DNA from 4 places in the Streptomyces sp. NPDC050546 genome. Region 2 is predicted to be linked to each of the others. Evidence: riboswitches for the same ligand, from Rfam matches in the RefSeq annotation. Region 2 holds a riboswitch; each other region holds the start of a gene.

Region 1 (4,281 bases), on a different contig from region 2:
CCTGTGTGGCCATGCAGCGCGCGAACACCGTCCCGGGCCTGCGCCGCTCCCCGCCCTGCGGGACGAGGACGAGCGGCACCGGCCAGAGCAGCACGGCGAGCACCAGCAGCATGACGGCCAGAGCCTGGGAGCCGGCCGCCGAGAAGGCGGTCCCCAGGACGGCCGTCGCCGCCACGGTGGTCAGGGCAGCCGTCGTCACGCTCTCGAGGACACCCGGCCTGCGCGTGTACGCCCGCCACCTGGTCCCGGCCCGCAGCAGCCGCAGGGTGAAGTCCGCGGCGAACATCAGCCAGGCCGCGCAGGCCAGAACCAGGGCGATGCGTGAGAGGACCTCGTACCCCGCCAGCTCAAGACCGACCGACAGGGTGCCGGTCGCCAGCACGGCGGCACTGGCCGCCGGAGCACGCTGCGCCCACCAGGCGACTGAGGGGGAGGGGCCGGGCATGGGGCCGATGCTAAGAGGCCCCGCGCGCGTTACGGGCAGGCCACGCGCGCGGGGTCACAAAAACCTGCGAGACCGGTCAGGCCGGCCGCACCACGCTGTGGATCGACGACTCGCCGTCGTAGTAGATCGACTCCTCGCGCACGTACGTGCCGGGCTTCGGAGCGTGGATCATCATGCCGTTGCCGATGTAGATGCCGACGTGGGTGACATCGTCGTAGAAGAAGACCAGGTCACCGGGCTGAGCGTCGGCCAGCGGGACCGTGGTGCCGGCGTTGACCTGGTCGTACGTCGTGCGCGGCAGGGTCACCCCGGCGGCCTTCCAGGCGGCCTGGGTGAGCCCGGAGCAGTCGTAGGAGCCGGGGCCGGTGGCGCCCCAGACGTACGGCTTGCCGATCTGGGCGCGGGCGAAGGCGAGTGCCTTCTCGGCCTTGGTGGCGTACGAGGAGTCGGGCGCGGTGGACGACGAGGACGAGCCCGTCGACGAGGAGGAGCCGCTGTCCTGCTGCTGGGCGGCCTCCTGCTGCGCGGCTTCCCGCTCCTTCTGCTGCTCGGCCTGCTGCCGGGCCAGCTCGGCGGCCTTGCGGGCGGCCTCCTCCTGCTTCTCCTTCTCGATCGCCGCGAGCCGCGCCTTCTCCTCGGCGGTCAGCTTCGACAGCAGCTCGCGCGCGTCGGCGAGCTTCCTCTGGACGGTCGCCTTGGCCGTCTTCAGGTCGCCCTGTGACTCGGTGAGCGTCTCGAGGCTCTCGGCGGCCTCCCGACGCTTCTCCATCGTCTCTGACTGCTGGGTGACGTAGTCGTCGACCGCCACCTTCTGACGGCCGGTCATCCGGTCCATCAACTGGGTCTGGTCGAAGTAGTCCTGCGGGGTGTCCGCGAGCAGGAACGTCGCCGTGTCCGGGGCGGAGGCGCCGGTGCGGTACTGGGCGGCGGCGAAGGTGCCCAGTTCCTCCCGCGCCTCGTTCAGCTTCTGGGTGCGCTCGGCGACGTCGTCGAGGAGGGTGTCGACGCGCTTGCGCTGCTTGGCGGTCTTCTCCTTGGCTCCGTTGTACTTCTCGGTCGCGGATCCCGCCTGACGGTAGAGGTCGTCTACCTTCTTCTCGACTTCCTCAAGGCTGGGCTTGTCGTCGGCCTCTGGGGCGGCGTTGGCCGACTGGGACAGCAGGGCCACGGAGGTGAGGGCCGCCGTCGCGAGGGCGGGGGTCCGTATGCCTGCAACGCGCGAACCCGTAGGACGCGACTTGCGGTGCGACGCCAAGGGAGGCGACTCCTTCCATGCTCCGCCTACCGGGTTAGCTGTCGGGTTCGGGCGGGTGGTTCGGAAGGGTTGCCCTACGGCCGTCTCCGGAAAGGGAGTCGGGCCGATTCACCCCGGGGTCTCGGTTGGGTCCCCGGCTCTGGCTGCCGCTGCGGCACGCCGGACTCGGCGGAGGCCACGCGGCCCGGCGACGTTCGCCGGTGGGGGTCGTGTGACCTCCTCGCACGGTAGCCAACTCGTGTGGCCCTTGTGAAGGTTGATGGGTGATATGCCCGATACATTTCCGTGACCTTGCTCATGAGTATCGCCGAGAGTGATCAATCGAGGGGGGTTGGTCACCATTCGGGAGTAATCGTGAAGGCCGTAGCGGCCTGTGATCACGCACACCTGGAGGGTGACAGGGGGCACTTTCGGCGATGTTCTCAGGGCGGCGGCGGGCTGTCAGTGGGGCGCCCTAGACTCGGAGAGCGATGAGCAGCCTCTTTGACGACAGCTTCCTGGCGGACCTCCAGGCCCAGCGGGGCCCCGCGGACGAGCCCCCGCCGCCGCCCGAGGACGATCACGGACCGGAGTCGGTCCCGGACGATCTGTTCGGTGGGAAGTTCGACGTGCCGCCGGACCGCGACGCCTACTACCGGGACGGTGCCGCGCGCCCGCCGGTGGATGCCGCCGCGCTCCTGGAGGGGCTGAACGACAACCAGCGCGCCGCCGTCACACACTCCGGCTCCCCGCTGCTCATCGTGGCCGGCGCCGGCTCCGGCAAGACCCGCGTGCTCACGCACCGCATCGCCCACCTGCTCGCCGAGCGGGACGCCCACCCGGGCCAGATCCTCGCCATCACCTTCACCAACAAGGCCGCCGGCGAGATGAAGGAGCGCGTCGAGCAGCTCGTCGGCCCGCGCGCGAACGCCATGTGGGTGATGACCTTCCACAGCGCCTGCGTACGCATCCTGCGCCGGGAGAGCAAGAAGCTCGGCTTCACATCGAGCTTCTCGATCTACGACGCCGCCGACTCCAAGCGCCTGATGGCCCTGGTCTGCCGCGACCTGGACCTCGACCCCAAGCGCTTCCCGCCGAAGTCCTTCAGCGCCAAGATCAGCAATCTCAAGAACGAGCTGATCGACGAGGAGGACTTCGCGGCCCAGGCCGGCGACGGCTTCGAGAAGACCCTCGCCCAGGCCTACGCGATGTACCAGTCGCGGCTGCGCGAGGCGAACGCCCTCGACTTCGACGACCTGATCATGACGACGGTCAACCTGCTGCGCGCCTTCCCGGACGTCGCCGAGCACTACCGCCGCCGCTTCCGCCACGTCCTCGTGGACGAGTACCAGGACACCAACCACGCCCAGTACGCCCTCGTCCGGGAGCTCGTGGGCACCTCCGAGCACCCCGTCGACGTACCGCCCAGCGCGGACGACCTGCCGCCCGCCGAGCTGTGCGTGGTGGGTGACGCCGACCAGTCGATCTACGCCTTCCGCGGCGCGACGATCCGCAACATCCTCCAGTTCGAGGAGGACTACCCGGACGCGACGACGATCCTGCTGGAGCAGAACTACCGCTCCACACAGACGATCCTGAGCGCGGCCAACGCGGTCATCGAGCGCAACGAGTCCCGCCGCCCCAAGAACCTGTGGACCAACGCGGGCACGGGCGCGCAGATCACCGGCTATGTAGCCGACACCGAGCACGACGAGGCGCAGTTCGTCGCCGACGAGATAGACCGTCTCACCGACGCGGGCGAGGCGAAGGCGGGCGACGTCGCCGTCTTCTACCGCACCAACGCCCAGTCCCGTGTCTTCGAAGAGATCTTCATCCGCGTCGGCCTGCCCTACAAGGTCGTCGGCGGCGTCCGCTTCTACGAGCGCAAGGAGGTCCGGGACGTCCTGGCCTACCTGCGTGTGCTGGCCAACCCGGAGGACTCGGTGCCGCTGCGCCGGATCCTCAACGTGCCCAAGCGGGGCATCGGCGACCGCGCCGAGGCGATGATCGACGCCCTCTCCCAGCGGGAGAAGATCAGCTTCCCGCAGGCGCTCAAGCGCGTCGACGAGGCGTACGGCATGGCCGCGCGCTCCACCAACGCCGTCAAGCGGTTCAACACGCTGATGGAGGACCTCCGTACGGTCGTCGAGTCCGGCGCCGGGCCCGCCACGGTGCTGGAGGCGATCCTGGAGCGCACCGGATACCTCGCCGAGCTACAGGCCTCCACCGACCCGCAGGACGAGACCCGGATCGAGAACCTCCAGGAACTCGCCGCCGTCGCCATGGAGTTCGAGCAGGAGCGCGGCGAGGACGAGCAGGGCACCCTGGCCGACTTCCTGGAGAAGGTCGCGCTGGTCGCCGACTCCGACCAGATCCCCGACGAGGAGGACGGCGACGGTGTCATCACGCTGATGACCCTGCACACCGCCAAGGGCCTGGAGTTCCCGGTCGTCTTCCTGACCGGCATGGAGGACGGCGTCTTCCCGCACATGCGCGCCCTCGGCCAGACCAAGGAGCTGGAGGAGGAGCGGCGTCTGGCATACGTGGGCATCACGCGTGCGCGAGAACGGCTGTATCTGACGCGCTCCACCCTGCGCAGCGC
Region 2 (4,281 bases):
GTGGTCGACGACGGCTGGTTCGGGTCCCGGACCAGCGACCGGGCCGGGCTCGGTGACTGGACCCCCAACCCCGACCGCTTCCCGGGCGGTCTGAAGCCGCTCGCCGACCATGTGCACGGCCTCGGCATGCGGTTCGGGATCTGGGTCGAGCCGGAGATGGTCAACGCGGACAGCGACCTCTACCGCGCGCACCCCGACTGGGTGCAGTACCAACCAGGACGAAAGCGGACGGAATTCCGCAATCAGCTCGTGCTGAACCTCGCCCGCGAGGATGTCCAGGAGTATCTGTGGGAGCAGCTCGACGGGCTGCTCTCCAGCGCGCCGATCGACTACGTCAAGTGGGACTTCAACCGCTGCTTCAGTGACGCCGGCTGGCCGGACGACCCCTACCCGCAGCGGCTCTGGGTCGACCACGTCCACGCCCTGTACGCCCTGCTGGACCGGCTGCGGGCGGCGCACTCCGGTGTGGCCTTCGAGTCCTGCTCGGGCGGTGGCGGCCGGATCGACCTCGGAGTGCTGGGCCGCACGGACCAGGTGTGGACGTCCGACAACACCGACCCGCTCGACCGGCTCGCCATCCAGCACGGCTTCAGCCAGATCCATCCGGCCCGGGTCATGGCCGCCTGGGTCACCGACAGCCCGAACGCCATGCTCAACCAGCGGGCCAGCTCCCTGCGGTTCCGGTTCGTCAGTGCCATGGCCGGTGTGCTCGGGGTGGGCGGCGACCTCACGCGGTGGACGGCGGAGGAGCTCGCCGAGGCGCGGGGCTGGGTGGACCTCTACAAGGAGATCCGACCCGTGGTGCAGCGCGGCGACCTGTACCGGCTGCGGGCCCCGGAGGGCGGCCTGAGCGCGGTGCAGTACGCACTCGGTGACGAGACCGTCGTCCTCGCCTGGCTCCAGGCGCAGCGCTACGGCGAGCCTGTTCCGGCGCTCCGGCTGCGGGGTCTTGACTCGGCAGCGGAGTACGAATGCCTCGAAACGGGTGAAGTTCACCGAGGGGCCGTACTTACCCATCACGGACTGCGGGTCGGTCTGCGCGGGGACCTGGATGCCGCGGTCGTCCGCCTTCGACGGAAGTAGCCGTTCTGTCCGGATCGAGTGGATAGGGTGAATAAGGCGCTTCAAGCGTTTCGGTATAACGTGCCCCGATCGTAAAGGAGATGAGGTCGGGGTGCGTGACCATCGTCATATTCGTGACGATCTGTTGTCGCCATGTTCACGTAATTCTTGCGTTATTCAGGGACATTGAGGCGAAACAGGGATCGGGAATCCACGCTCGGTGACGGGAAATGTGCCGACGCGTCAAGAAAAACGCCCTCACAGGCAACCGCAAGCTTGTCCCATTGCGTCTCGGTCGCTTACGTTCCACACCAATCCGGACGGACGCCTAATCCTGCCGCCGCCCGGAGCCCCACACACTCACCCGTGTATGGCAGGAGCGGGGGACCCACAGGTAAGACGCCTGTTCCGGTTCCCGGAACGGCTTGGGGTTCAGCCGCACTTCGGCGCGGCCGGGCATCTCCAGCCCGCACCCGACAGCTCACCTCGCAGGCGCCGGAGAGGAATTCGCCATGCCCGCGAAGGGTAAGCATCGCCGCCCGAAGTCCCAGCGTTTCACCCGCTCCATCGCCGTCGCCGGAACCGGTGGGGCCGCCCTCGCCCTTCCGCTCATGGGCGCCGCCGGTGCCCACGCCGCGACCCCGCAGTCGGCTCCGGAAAAGGCCGTCCAGTCCGCTCCGGCGGCCGGGAAGAAGGCTGCCGAAAAGGCCGCGGACGCCCACACGTACACCGTGAAGGCCGGCGACTATCTCGCGAAGATCGCCGACGACCAGAACGTCAGCGGTGGCTGGAAGAAGCTCTACAGCGACAACCGTGACGCCGTCGGCTCCGACCCGTCGCTGATCCACCCGGGCCTCAAGCTCTCGGTCGGCAAGAAGGCGGCGAGCGCGCCCAAGACGCAGTCGTCCGCGCCCAAGGCGGCCGAGAAGCCGAAGGCGGCGGAGAAGCCGAAGGCGGCGGAGAAGTCGTCCGCCTCCGAGTCGTCCCCGAAGGGCGGCACCGCCGCGAAGCCGGCCGCCGCCAAGCCGGCCGCCGAGGCCTCCGGCTTCAGCCTCCCGGTGGACGGCGCCGCCGTCGGCACCCCGTACCACATGTCCGGCAGCATGTGGTCCAGCGGCTACCACACCGGTGTCGACTTCGTCGTCCCGACCGGCACCTCGCTCAAGGCCGTCGGCGCCGGCACGGTCGTCTCCGCCGGCTGGGGCGGCGCGTACGGCAACCAGGTCGTCATCCAGCTCGAGGACGGCAAGTACGCGCAGTACGCCCACCTGTCCCAGCTCTCCGTCTCGGCCGGCCAGACCGTGACGGCCGGGCAGCAGGTCGGCCTGTCCGGTGCGACCGGCAATGTGACCGGACCGCACCTGCACTTCGAGATCCGCACCTCGCCGGACTACGGCTCGGACGTGGACCCGGTCGCCTACCTGCGCTCGCACGGCGTCTCCGTGGGCTGACCGATCGCACAACCCTGGACCGATCGCACAACCCCCTGCCTGACACGCAGCCGAAGGCCGGACCCCGATCCCCGGGTCCGGCCTTCGGTGTGTGCGGCTGCCGATCGACTCACGGGGTCGACCCTCAAGGGATCGACAGGGAGCGGCAGTTGGGACACAGTGATCCCGTCGTGAGTGCAAGCGCTTTCTGAAGGAGCTGTGTTCCGTGCCGACCACCCGCAGAATGTTCGGAGCCGTGGCGGCCGGAGCCGCGCTGGCGGCCCTCGTCCCGACGGGGAGCGCGAACGCCGCACCCCGGCACCGGCGCCTCATCGCCCACGACGACTTCCGCCACGGCCTCGGTCGGTGGGCGACCGAACTCCAGGACGGCGGGTCCGTCACCGCCTCCCGCGGCGTCCTGGACATCGACGTTCCGGGCGGAGCGACCGTCTGGTTCAGACGGCGCCTCGACGGGCCCTACGTCCTCGAGTACACCGCCACGCCCGTCTCCGAGGGCGGGGCCAACGACCGGGTCTCGGACCTCAACAACTTCTGGAACGCGACCGACGTCCGCTCCCCGGGCGACCTCTTCGCGACGCCGCGTGGCGGGGCGCTGGAGGAGTACGACCATCTGACGACGTACTACGCCGGGTACGGCGCCAACTACAACACCACGACCCGGCTGCGGCGTTACGTGGGCCAGGCCGGTGTGCGTCCCCTGATCTTCGACTACACCGAGCCGCTGCTGGTCCCGGGCGAGCCGAACCGGGTCCGGATCGTCTCCGACGGGTCGACGGTGCGGTGGTGGAACAACGGGCGGCTCGTCTTCGACTACACCGATCCGCAGCCGTACACGGGCGGGCACTTCGCCTTCCGGACCGTGTGGAGCCACTTCCGGATCACGGGCTTCCGGGTCTGGCGACTGACCCCGGAACGTCCGTGAGGGGTGACCTATTCCGGAGTTGGCCAACCCTTTAGGAGTGGCTTATCTCACCGCCCGTCAACCCCTTCCTACGGTCGCGTAGGTCACATTCGAGGGTGAATCATGAGCGGCTGTGGCAGACGATTCGAAGAGTGACAGCAGAGCAGTGATCGGGTCGTACGTGGCGGTGGGGGACAGCTTCACCGAGGGCGTCGGCGATCCCGGCCCCGACGGGGCGTTCGTCGGCTGGGCCGACCGGTTCGCCGTGCTGCTCGCCGACCGCAGGCCCGAAGGCGACTTCCGGTACACCAACCTGGCCGTACGCGGAAAACTCCTCGACCAGATCGTGGCGAACCAGCTTCCGCGGGCCGTCGACATGGCCCCGGACCTCGTCTCGTTCTGCGCCGGGGGCAACGACATCATCCGGCCCGGCACCGACCCGGACGAGGTGGCCGAGCGGTTCGAGCAGGCCATCGCCCAGCTGGCGGCGGTGGCCGGGACGGTGATGGTGACGACCGGGTTCGACACCCGTCGCGTGCCCGTGCTCAGGCATCTGCGCGGCAAGATCGCCACGTACAACGGGCATGTCCGGGCCATCGCCGACCGGTACGGCTGCCCGGTGCTCGACCTGTGGTCCCTGCGCAGTGTCCAGGACCGCCGGGCCTGGGACTCCGACCGGCTGCACCTGTCGCCCGACGGTCACACGCGCGTGGCGCTCCGCGCGGGTCAGGTGCTCGGCCTCGAGGTGCCGGCCGACCCCGAGCAGGAGTGGCCTCCACTGCCGCCCCGCGGCACCCTCGACATCCGGCGGGACGACGTCCACTGGGCGCGCGAGTTCCTGGTGCCGTGGATCGGGCGCCGGTTGCG
Region 3 (4,281 bases), on a different contig from region 2:
CACAGCTTCACGTTATGGGAAACTGGTCTAGACAACCCTGAACACCGAAGGGCAGCAACACATGGCTGAGCGCCGCGTCAACGTCGGCTGGGCCGAGGGCCTCCACGCCCGCCCCGCTTCCATCTTCGTCCGAGCCGCCACGGCCGCAGGCGTCCCGGTGACGATCGCCAAGGCAGACGGCAACCCCGTCAACGCGGCCTCCATGCTGGCCGTCCTCGGCCTGGGCGCCCAGGGCGGCGAGGAGATCGTCCTCGCCTCCGACGCCGAGGGCGCGGACATCGCCCTGGACCGGCTCGCCAAGCTGGTCTCCGAGGGTCTCGAGGAGCTTCCCGAGACCGTCTGAGTATTTCCCCGCGCCCGACCCGGCGCACCCTGAAGGGCTCGTCCGAATTCACCGGGCGAGCCCTTCGCTTTTTCCGTGCATTTCCTGTCGGCGGGCAGCGGAAATAATCCCCCACGAATTCCCCGCTCTTTGTATACGGCTCCCGTGTTAATGCCGCAGGCTTGCCGTGTTTACGGCATGTTGCGAGTTCCTCACACGCTCGGCGCGCTCCCCGGCGGAGCCGAAACGCAGCCGGTGCGCGGCCGTCGCGCGCTCGGTGTGCAGCGCCGTGACCGCCCGCGCGCGCTCGCCGTCCCCGCGCGCCACCGCGTCCACGATCGCCCCGTGCTCGGCCCAGGACTCCACGGGTCCGGCCGGTGCCTCCACGGCGTACATCCAGGCGATCTTGTGCCGGAGCTGGGTGAGCATCGAGGTCAGCGCGGGGCTGCCGGAGGCCTGGGCGAGCGTCTCGTGGAACCAGCCGCCCAGCGAGCGGAGGTCGTCGCTGTTGCCCCGGCGGGCGCGCTCCTGGCCGAGCCTGACCAGGCCGCGCAGGACCTTCAGATGAGCCTCGGTGCGGCGCTGGGCGGCGCGGGCGGCACCCAGCGGCTCCAGCAGCATGCGCATCTCCAGCAGGTCGGCGGCCTCCTGCTCGGTGGGTTCGGCGACGCACGCGCCCGCGTGCCGCCGGGTGACCACGAAGCCCTCGGCCTCCAGCGTGCGCAGGGCCTCCCGGACGGGGACACGCGAGACGCCGTAGCGGCGCGCGAGCAGCTCCTCGGTGAGCCGACTGCCGCGCTCGTAGACACCCGCGACGATGTCGTCCCGGATGGCCGTGCACACCGCGTGCGCGGGAATACGCATGACCGACCTCCGCTTAATCCCCGTGAAACGTCGACTGGTGACGTGTGTTCCGTGACTCTATTGCAATGAGCCGGAATTTCCGACGGCGTACAGGAATCCAGGGATATTTTTTGGACAGCCGGCCGTGGCGAACGCCGAAAGCCCCGGCTCGGGGAGCCGGGGCTTTCGGGAAGCGGAGCAGTCGCCGCCGGACGCTCAGACGTCCACGCCGTGCGAGCGGAGGTAGGCCACGGGGTCGATGTCGGAGCCGTAGTCGGGTCCGGTGCGGGCCTCGAAGTGCAGATGCGGGCCGGTGACGTTGCCGGTGGCGCCGGACAGGCCGATCTGCTGGCCGGGCGTGACCTTCTGCCCCACCGAGACGCTGCTGGACGACAGGTGGCCGTACTGGGTGTACGTCCCGTCGTTCATCTTGATCACGACCTGGTTGCCGTAGGAACCGCCCCAGCCGGCCTCGACGACCTCACCCATGCCGACCGAGTGGACGGCCGTGCCGCTGGAGGCGTGGAAGTCGACACCGGTGTGGCTGCCGGAGGACCAGACGGCACCGCCGGACTTGTAGCCGGTGGAGACGTACGAGCCGGAGATCGGGGACACGAAGGTGTTGAGACGCTTGCGCTCGGCCTCGCGGGCGGCGCGCTCCTTGGCCTCGCGGGCCTCCTCGGCCCTCTCCTTGGCCTCCTTGGCCGCCTCGGCTGCCCGCTTGCGGGCGGCCTCCTCGGCCTTCTTCTTGGCGGCGGCCTCTTCGGCCGCCTGCTTCTGGGCGACGGCCTGGGCGTCGATCTTCTGGGCCACGGTGTCGCCCATGGTCACGACCGGGGTGAGGCCCGTCTGCTCGGCGGCGGGCTCCGCGGCGAAGGCCGGGGCGGCCACGGTGCCGACGACGCCGGTGGTGGCGAGAGCCGCGACGCCCGCTGCGTGGGCCGTGCGGCGCTGGATCCTGCTGGGACGACGGTGCTTCCCGGTGGCGCGCGTGAACGCCATGTGGTGGCTGTTCCTTTCCTTCCCTCTCGCCTACCGGGTTAGCTGACGGGTTCGGAGCAGGAAGGTCTCCTACGGACCCCCTCGCGACTCGCGCGGGCGTCCGATTCACCCCAGGGACTGCGGTGGGTCCCCGGCTCCCCTGGCTCGCGCCGTACGGGGACTCGGCGATGACTGTCCGGTGCCGCGGGTGCGGCGCACTGCCTGACGAACAGCCCGGACGACGCTAAGCGGCGCCACTTTCAATTCCCAAACGGATCCCGGCTTTTGTAGCGCATCCCACAGGGCAGACGGGCAACTCCCATCCCAATTCGGGCATAAAGGAGCCCTGGTGCCTTAGAAGACAACCAGGGCCCCTACGCGCGCGGCGCTCGCCTCCCGCTACTCGGCGGCGACCACGGCGACTTCACCGATGCCGAGGGCCTCGACCGGGCCCTTGATCTGCGCCGCGTCTCCGACCAGGACGGTCACCAGACGGTCCACCGGGAAGGCGCTGACGGCCGCCGCGGTGGCCTCCACGGTGCCGGTCGCGGCGAGCTGCCGGTACAGCGCGGCCTGGTAGTCGTCGGGCAGGTGCTGCTCGACCTGGTCCGCCAGCGTGCTCGCGACGGCCGCCGCCGTCTCGTACTTCAGCGGCGCCACGCCGACCAGGTTCTGCACGGCGACGTCCCGCTCGGCGTCGGTCAGCCCTTCGGCGGCGAGGGTACGCAGCACCGTCCAGAGGTCCTGGAGGGCGGGGCCGGTGTTGGGCGTGTCCACGGAGCCGCTGATGGCGAGCATCGCGGCACCGGTCCCGTCCGGGGCGGACCTGAGGACCTGGGCGAACGCCCGCACACCGTAGGTGTATCCCTTCTCCTCGCGCAGGACGCGGTCCAGACGGGAGGTGAGGGTGCCGCCGAGGCAGTACGTGCCGAGCACCTGGGCGGGCCAGACGCGGTCGTGGCGGTCCGAGCCGATCCGGCCGATGAGCAGCTGCGTCTGGACGGCGCCCGGGCGGTCCACGACGATGACCCGGCCCGTGTCGTCGGCGGTCACCGGCGGCACCGGCCGCGGCTCGGCCGAGGAGCCGGTCCAGGCGCCCAGCGTGTCGCCGAGCAGCGCGTCGAGGTCGATGCCGGTGAGGTCGCCGACGACCACGGCGGTGGCGGTCGCCGGGCGGACGTGCTTCTCGTAGTAGGCGCGTACGGCCGCGGAGTCGATCGCGGCGACCGTCTCCTCGCTGCCCTGCCGGGGCCGCGACATGCGCGCGTCCGCCGGGAACAGCTCCTTGGAGAGCTCCTTGGCGGCACGGCGGGCGGGGTTGGCCAGCTCGTGCGGGATCTCGTCGAGGCGGTTGTTGACCAGCCGCTCGACCTCGCTGTCCGCGAACGCGGGCGCCCTGAGGGCGTCGGCGATCAGGTTGAGCCCCTTGGCGAGCCGGGAGGCCGGCACCTCCAGGCTCAGCCGGACGCCCGGGTGGTCGGCGTGCGCGTCGAGGGTGGCGCCGGCGCGCTCCAGCTCGGCGGCGAACTCCTCGGCGGAGTGCTTGTCGGTGCCCTCGGAGAAGGCCCGGGCCATGATCGTGGCCACCCCGTCGAGGCCGGCCGGCTCGGCGTCCAGGGGCGCGTCCAGCAGCACCTCCACGGCGACGACCTGCTGGCCGGGGCGGTGGCAGCGCAGCACGGTGAGGCCGTTGTCGAGCGTGCCGCGCTCGGGGGCCGGGAAGGCCCACGGCTTGGCGTCGCCCGCCTGCGGCTGCGGGTGGAAGTCCATCGTGGCGAGCTCGGTCACTTGGCCGCCTCCTCGTTCTCGTTCGTGGCCGCGGCTGCGGTGCCCTCGGTGCTGTCGGCGTCCTCGCCGGTCTCGTCCGCGACGGGCTCGTAGACGAGCACCGCGCGGTTGTCGGGCCGCAGGCGGGCCTTGGCGACCTCCTGGACCTCCTTGGCCGTCACCGCCAGCACGCGCTGCACGGCGGTCAGGGCGAGCTGCGGGTCGCCGAACAGCACGGCGTACCGGCACAGTTCGTCGGCGCGGCCGGCGACCGTGCCGAGCCGGTCCAGCCACTCGCGCTCCAACTGGGCCTGGGCGCGCTCCATCTCCTCGTCCGTGGGGCCTTCCTCGGCGAACCGGGCGAGCTC
Region 4 (4,281 bases), on a different contig from region 2:
GGTGCCTTCTCCTCCGTGACCTTCGCACCCTTCGGCGGGGTGAAGTCGAAGGTCGACGCGGCCGGCTTCTCGAAGCTGACCTGGGTGAAGCCCGCGTCGACGACGGCGGAGCCACCGCTCGCCGGGGTCAGCGTGAACTTCAGCGGCGTGCCCGTCTTCGCGTCCACGGCCACGGTGATCGCACCGACCGTCGAGCCGGACTGCTTCGGCTTGATGAGCAGCTTGTAGGCGTCCCGGCCGGCGACCTGGGCGGTGCCGTCCACGGTCACGGAGGTCGTGTCGTCGGCGGCCTTGAGGGCCTCCTCGGCGAAGTCCTTCGGCGTGGCCGGCGGCTGCTGGTCCCTGCCCTTCTCCTTGCCGCTCTCGGCGGCCGTGCCGTGGTGGACCTCGTTGGACTTGCTGTCGTAGGCCCAGACGTCCTTGCCGTTGTGGACGATGCTGTACTCGGCGGCGTTCTCCAGCAGCGACAGCTTCTGCTTGTCCGGGCCGTCGGCCGCGACGCGCAGGGTGTGCGTGCCGGAGGCCAGTTCCGTGAGCTTGGCGGTCGGGTCGGCGGAGGAGCCGCCCTCGCCCTGGCTCGCGGCGCCGGACATCAGGCTGCTCTCCAGGCCGCCGAGGTCCGGAAGACCGAGGTCCGTGCTGATCTTGACGGTGCCGGACAGCTGCTGGACGTCCGACTTGGCGATCTTCTCGATGAGCTGCTGTGCGGTGATCTTCGGGAGGTCGGGGTCACCGGAGTCGGCGAGCGCGGGGACCAGCCCGATCGTCGCGGCCGCCACCCCCATCACCGTGACCGGTACGACGTAGCGGGCGGCCTTGCGCCGTCCGGAACGCTGCTCGTCGACCTCCCCGGCGGTCGTGCTGTCGTCGGATGTGTACGGTGCCATGTGTGCCCTACCTCCGTGGTCGGCGGCGGCTGTCCGTGTCGTCCACGCACTCGTCCCTGAGCCGCCATTCTCACCCGAACAGGTGAGGTTTGGTGTTTTCCGTGGTTTCCATCTGACCAAATCGGCCAGGGAGATACGTCAGACCCCGGACTCAACTCCACGTACTGCTGGGGTATGACACGGAGGGGCGGCTTCTCCCCCGACCCGTAGGGGACGCACGGGGAAGGGCCGGCTAGCCGGCCCGGTGCACGACCGCGTCGCACAGCTCCACGAGTGCCGTCTTCGCGGCGCACTCGGGCAGGGGGGCCAGCGCCGAGCGGGCGTCCTCGGCGTAGCGGACGGTGTCCTTCCGGGCCTGTTCCAGCGCCGGGTGGGCGCGCAGCAGGCGCAGGGCCTCGGCGTGCCGTTCGTCGTCGGTGAGGTCGGAGCCCAGCAGCTCGCACAGGGCGATGTCGTCCGCGAGCCCGAGCCGGGCCGCCCGCTCGCGCAGCCGCAGCACCGGCATCGTGGGGATGCCCTCGCGCAGATCGGTGCCGGGCGTCTTGCCGGACTCGTGCGAGTCGGAGGCGATGTCCAGGACGTCGTCCGCGAGCTGGAAGGCGACGCCGAGCCGCTCGCCGTACTGGGTCAGCACGTCCACGGTCGTCTCGTCGGCGCCGGACATCATCGCGCCGAACCGGCACGACACCGCCACCAGCGAACCGGTCTTGCCGCCCAGCACGTCCAGGTAGTGCTCGACGGGGTCGCGGCCGTCCTGGGGTCCGGCCGTCTCCAGGATCTGCCCGGTCACCAGCCGTTCGAACGCCTCGGCCTGCACCCGCACCGCCTCCGGGCCGAGGTCGGCCAGGGTGTGCGAGGCACGGGCGAAGAGGAAGTCGCCGGTGAGGACCGCGACGGAGTTGTCCCAGCGGGTGTTCGCGCTCGCGACCCCGCGGCGCACCGTCGCCTCGTCCATCACGTCGTCGTGGTACAGCGTGGCGAGGTGGGTGAGCTCCACGACGACGGCCGACGGCACGATCCCGGGCGCGTACGGGTCGCCGAACTGGGCGGAGAGCATCACGAGCAACGGACGGAACCGCTTGCCGCCGGCCCGCACCAGGTGCTGCGCGGCCTCCGTGATGAAGGGCACCTCACTCTTGGTGGCCTCGAACAAGCCTTCCTCGACAGCCGCCAACCCGGCCTGGACATCGGCTTCCAGAGCCTGGTCCCGCACGCTCAGCCCGAACGGCCCGACGTCGGTCACGAGGGGTCTCCTGTCTGCTGTGTCTGCCGGTGATTACGCGGATTGTCGATAGGTCGCTGCCATCACTCGAGTCAGCGTATCCGGTCACGTTTCGATCACCGCCAGCGCCCATGGTTACAGGCCGGGTGGTATCTGATCACGACCGTTATGTTTTCGATCGGGCCATAAGAACAGACATTTGTCGACTTACCAGCCGATAGTGAGATATTCACGATTTGCCATGACGATTGAGCAAATCCCCTTTGGCGGTAATTGCCCCACAGTCTTGTGATCAGTGAGTTGAATCACGTTAACCCCTGCGTCGCGCCACCCCGACATCACCCCGTACCCCCTTCGGCCGAACGCCAGTTGAGCCTTGGCTCTCGCAAAGGATCAAGCGGGCCAAACACCCCCGACCAAGGTCAACCGCGCAATATGTGACTCCGGCGCTTGTTCCCGACATGTGCTCTCGCATACGTTCCCGGCCTGTCCGGCGGACGCCGAATCCTGCCGCCGCCCGGACCCCCACACGAACCGACTCACTCACGCAGGGCAGGAGCGGGGGACCCAGGTAAGTCGCCGGTCCGCACAGCGGCACGGCTCGGGGTGAAGCCGCGCACGGCAGTACACCGCCGTACGCGGCCGGGCACCTCCCGGCCCGAACCCGACAGCTCACCTCGCAGGCGCCGGAGAGGAATTTCGCCATGGCCGGACGAGGCAAGCACCGTCGCCCCAGAACCAACCCGCTCTCCCGAGGTATCGCGATCGCCGGCACCGGCGGAGCGGCACTGACCCTCCCGCTCCTCGGCGCGACGCACGCGAGCGCCGCAGAGCCCCAGGCGGTCAAGCCCGCCAAGTCGCTCACGTACACCGTGACCAAGGGCGACACGCTCTACCGCATCGCGGACAAGTACGACGTCTCGGGCGGCTGGAAGAAGCTCTACAAGGACAACCGCTCCGCCATCGGCGACAACCCGAAGCTGATCCACCCGGGTCTGAAGCTGAAGGTGTCGACGACCAAGGCGGCCGCCGCCCCGAAGAAGGCGACCAAGTCGTCCGCCAAGCCTGCCGCGAAGCCCGCCGGTGACGTCGCCAAGGCCACCCAGGCCTCCGCCAAGACCTACGCCGACAACCTCGACGGGTGGATCCGCGAGGCGCTGGACATCATGGCGCAGAAGGGCATTCCGGGGTCGTACGACGGCATCCACCGCAACGTCATGCGCGAGTCGTCCGGCAACCCCCAGGCGATCAACAACTGGGACTCCAACGCGGTCAAGGGCACCCCGTCCAAGGGCCTGCTCCAGACCATCGACCCGACCTTCCAGGCCTACCACGTGGACGGCACGTCGTGGGACCCGTACGACCCGGTCGCCAACATCACGGCGGCCTGCAACTACGCGGCCGACCGCTACGGCTCGATCGACAACGTCAACGGCCCGTACTGAGCCGTCCCGCCCAGCAGTCGCTCGAGGACGACGGCGATGCCGTCGTCCTCGTTCGACAGGGTGATCTCGTCGGCCACGGCCTTGAGTTCGGGATGGGCGTTCGCCATCGCGACGCCGTGGGCGGCCCAGTCGAACATCGGGATGTCGTTGGGCATGTCGCCGAAGGCGATGGTGTCCGCCGGCCGCAGCCCCAGATGCTCGGCGGCCAGTGCCAGGCCCGTCGCCTTGGTGACGCCGCACGGCTGGAGCTCGACCGTGCCGGGCCCCGACATCGTCACCGTCGCCAGTGAGCCGACCACCGAACGGGCCGTCGCCGCCAACTCGTCGTCCGTCAGGTAGGGATGGCGCAGCAGCACCTTGCTGATCGGCTCGCCCCACAGGTCGTCGCGCCGGTCGACCCGTACGGCCGGCAGGGTCGGGTGCGGCATGAGATAGCCCGGCTCGATGAGCGTGAGCCCGTCGACCCCGTCCTGGTCGACCGCGGCGTACACCTGCCCCACCTCGGCCTCGATCTTGCCGAGCGCGGTCTCCGCCAGTTCCCGGTCCAGGGTGATGGACCACAGCAGCCGGTCCGCGCCGGCGTCGTACACCTGCGCGCCCTGCCCGCACACCGCGAGCCCCGTGCAGCGGAGGTCGTCGAGGAGCGGTCGCACACGCGGCGCCGGCCGGCCCGTCACGACGAGGTGCTGGGCACCGGCCTCCGCCACCCGAGCGAGCACGGCGAGCG

The links. Region 2 has a riboswitch for cyclic di-AMP ahead of ACIBK5_RS06455 (peptidoglycan DD-metalloendopeptidase family protein). Riboswitches for the same ligand answer to the same signal wherever they lie in the genome.
Region 1: linked by a shared signal. The riboswitch ahead of ACIBK5_RS13000 (NlpC/P60 family protein) and the one ahead of ACIBK5_RS06455 (peptidoglycan DD-metalloendopeptidase family protein) in region 2 are both predicted to bind cyclic di-AMP.
Region 3: linked by a shared signal. The riboswitch ahead of ACIBK5_RS40485 (M23 family metallopeptidase) and the one ahead of ACIBK5_RS06455 (peptidoglycan DD-metalloendopeptidase family protein) in region 2 are both predicted to bind cyclic di-AMP.
Region 4: linked by a shared signal. The riboswitch ahead of ACIBK5_RS11970 (LysM peptidoglycan-binding domain-containing protein) and the one ahead of ACIBK5_RS06455 (peptidoglycan DD-metalloendopeptidase family protein) in region 2 are both predicted to bind cyclic di-AMP.

What each region holds. Positions count from the first base shown of each region.
Region 1 is NZ_JBITGX010000004.1:430,402-434,682, forward strand. Features, by position in the region: gene ACIBK5_RS12995 (hypothetical protein) at 1-445, opposite strand, end outside; gene ACIBK5_RS13000 (NlpC/P60 family protein) at 522-1,700, opposite strand; cyclic di-AMP (ydaO/yuaA leader) riboswitch at 1,709-1,867, opposite strand; gene pcrA (DNA helicase PcrA) at 2,171-4,281, shown strand, end outside.
Region 2 is NZ_JBITGX010000002.1:374,691-378,971, forward strand. Features, by position in the region: gene ACIBK5_RS06450 (alpha-galactosidase) at 1-1,083, shown strand, start outside; cyclic di-AMP (ydaO/yuaA leader) riboswitch at 1,378-1,570, shown strand; gene ACIBK5_RS06455 (peptidoglycan DD-metalloendopeptidase family protein) at 1,575-2,513, shown strand; gene ACIBK5_RS06460 (DUF6250 domain-containing protein) at 2,719-3,435, shown strand; gene ACIBK5_RS06465 (SGNH/GDSL hydrolase family protein) at 3,581-4,281, shown strand, end outside.
Region 3 is NZ_JBITGX010000026.1:12,392-16,672, reverse strand. Features, by position in the region: gene ACIBK5_RS40495 (HPr family phosphocarrier protein) at 62-343, shown strand; gene ACIBK5_RS40490 (GntR family transcriptional regulator) at 491-1,186, opposite strand; gene ACIBK5_RS40485 (M23 family metallopeptidase) at 1,382-2,167, opposite strand; cyclic di-AMP (ydaO/yuaA leader) riboswitch at 2,180-2,344, opposite strand; gene ACIBK5_RS40480 (M16 family metallopeptidase) at 2,546-3,934, opposite strand; gene ACIBK5_RS40475 (M16 family metallopeptidase) at 3,931-4,281, opposite strand, start outside.
Region 4 is NZ_JBITGX010000004.1:225,051-229,331, reverse strand. Features, by position in the region: gene ACIBK5_RS11980 (outer membrane lipoprotein carrier protein LolA) at 1-887, opposite strand, end outside; gene ACIBK5_RS11975 (polyprenyl synthetase family protein) at 1,120-2,130, opposite strand; cyclic di-AMP (ydaO/yuaA leader) riboswitch at 2,632-2,808, shown strand; gene ACIBK5_RS11970 (LysM peptidoglycan-binding domain-containing protein) at 2,814-3,554, shown strand; gene ACIBK5_RS11965 (HAD family hydrolase) at 3,518-4,281, opposite strand, start outside.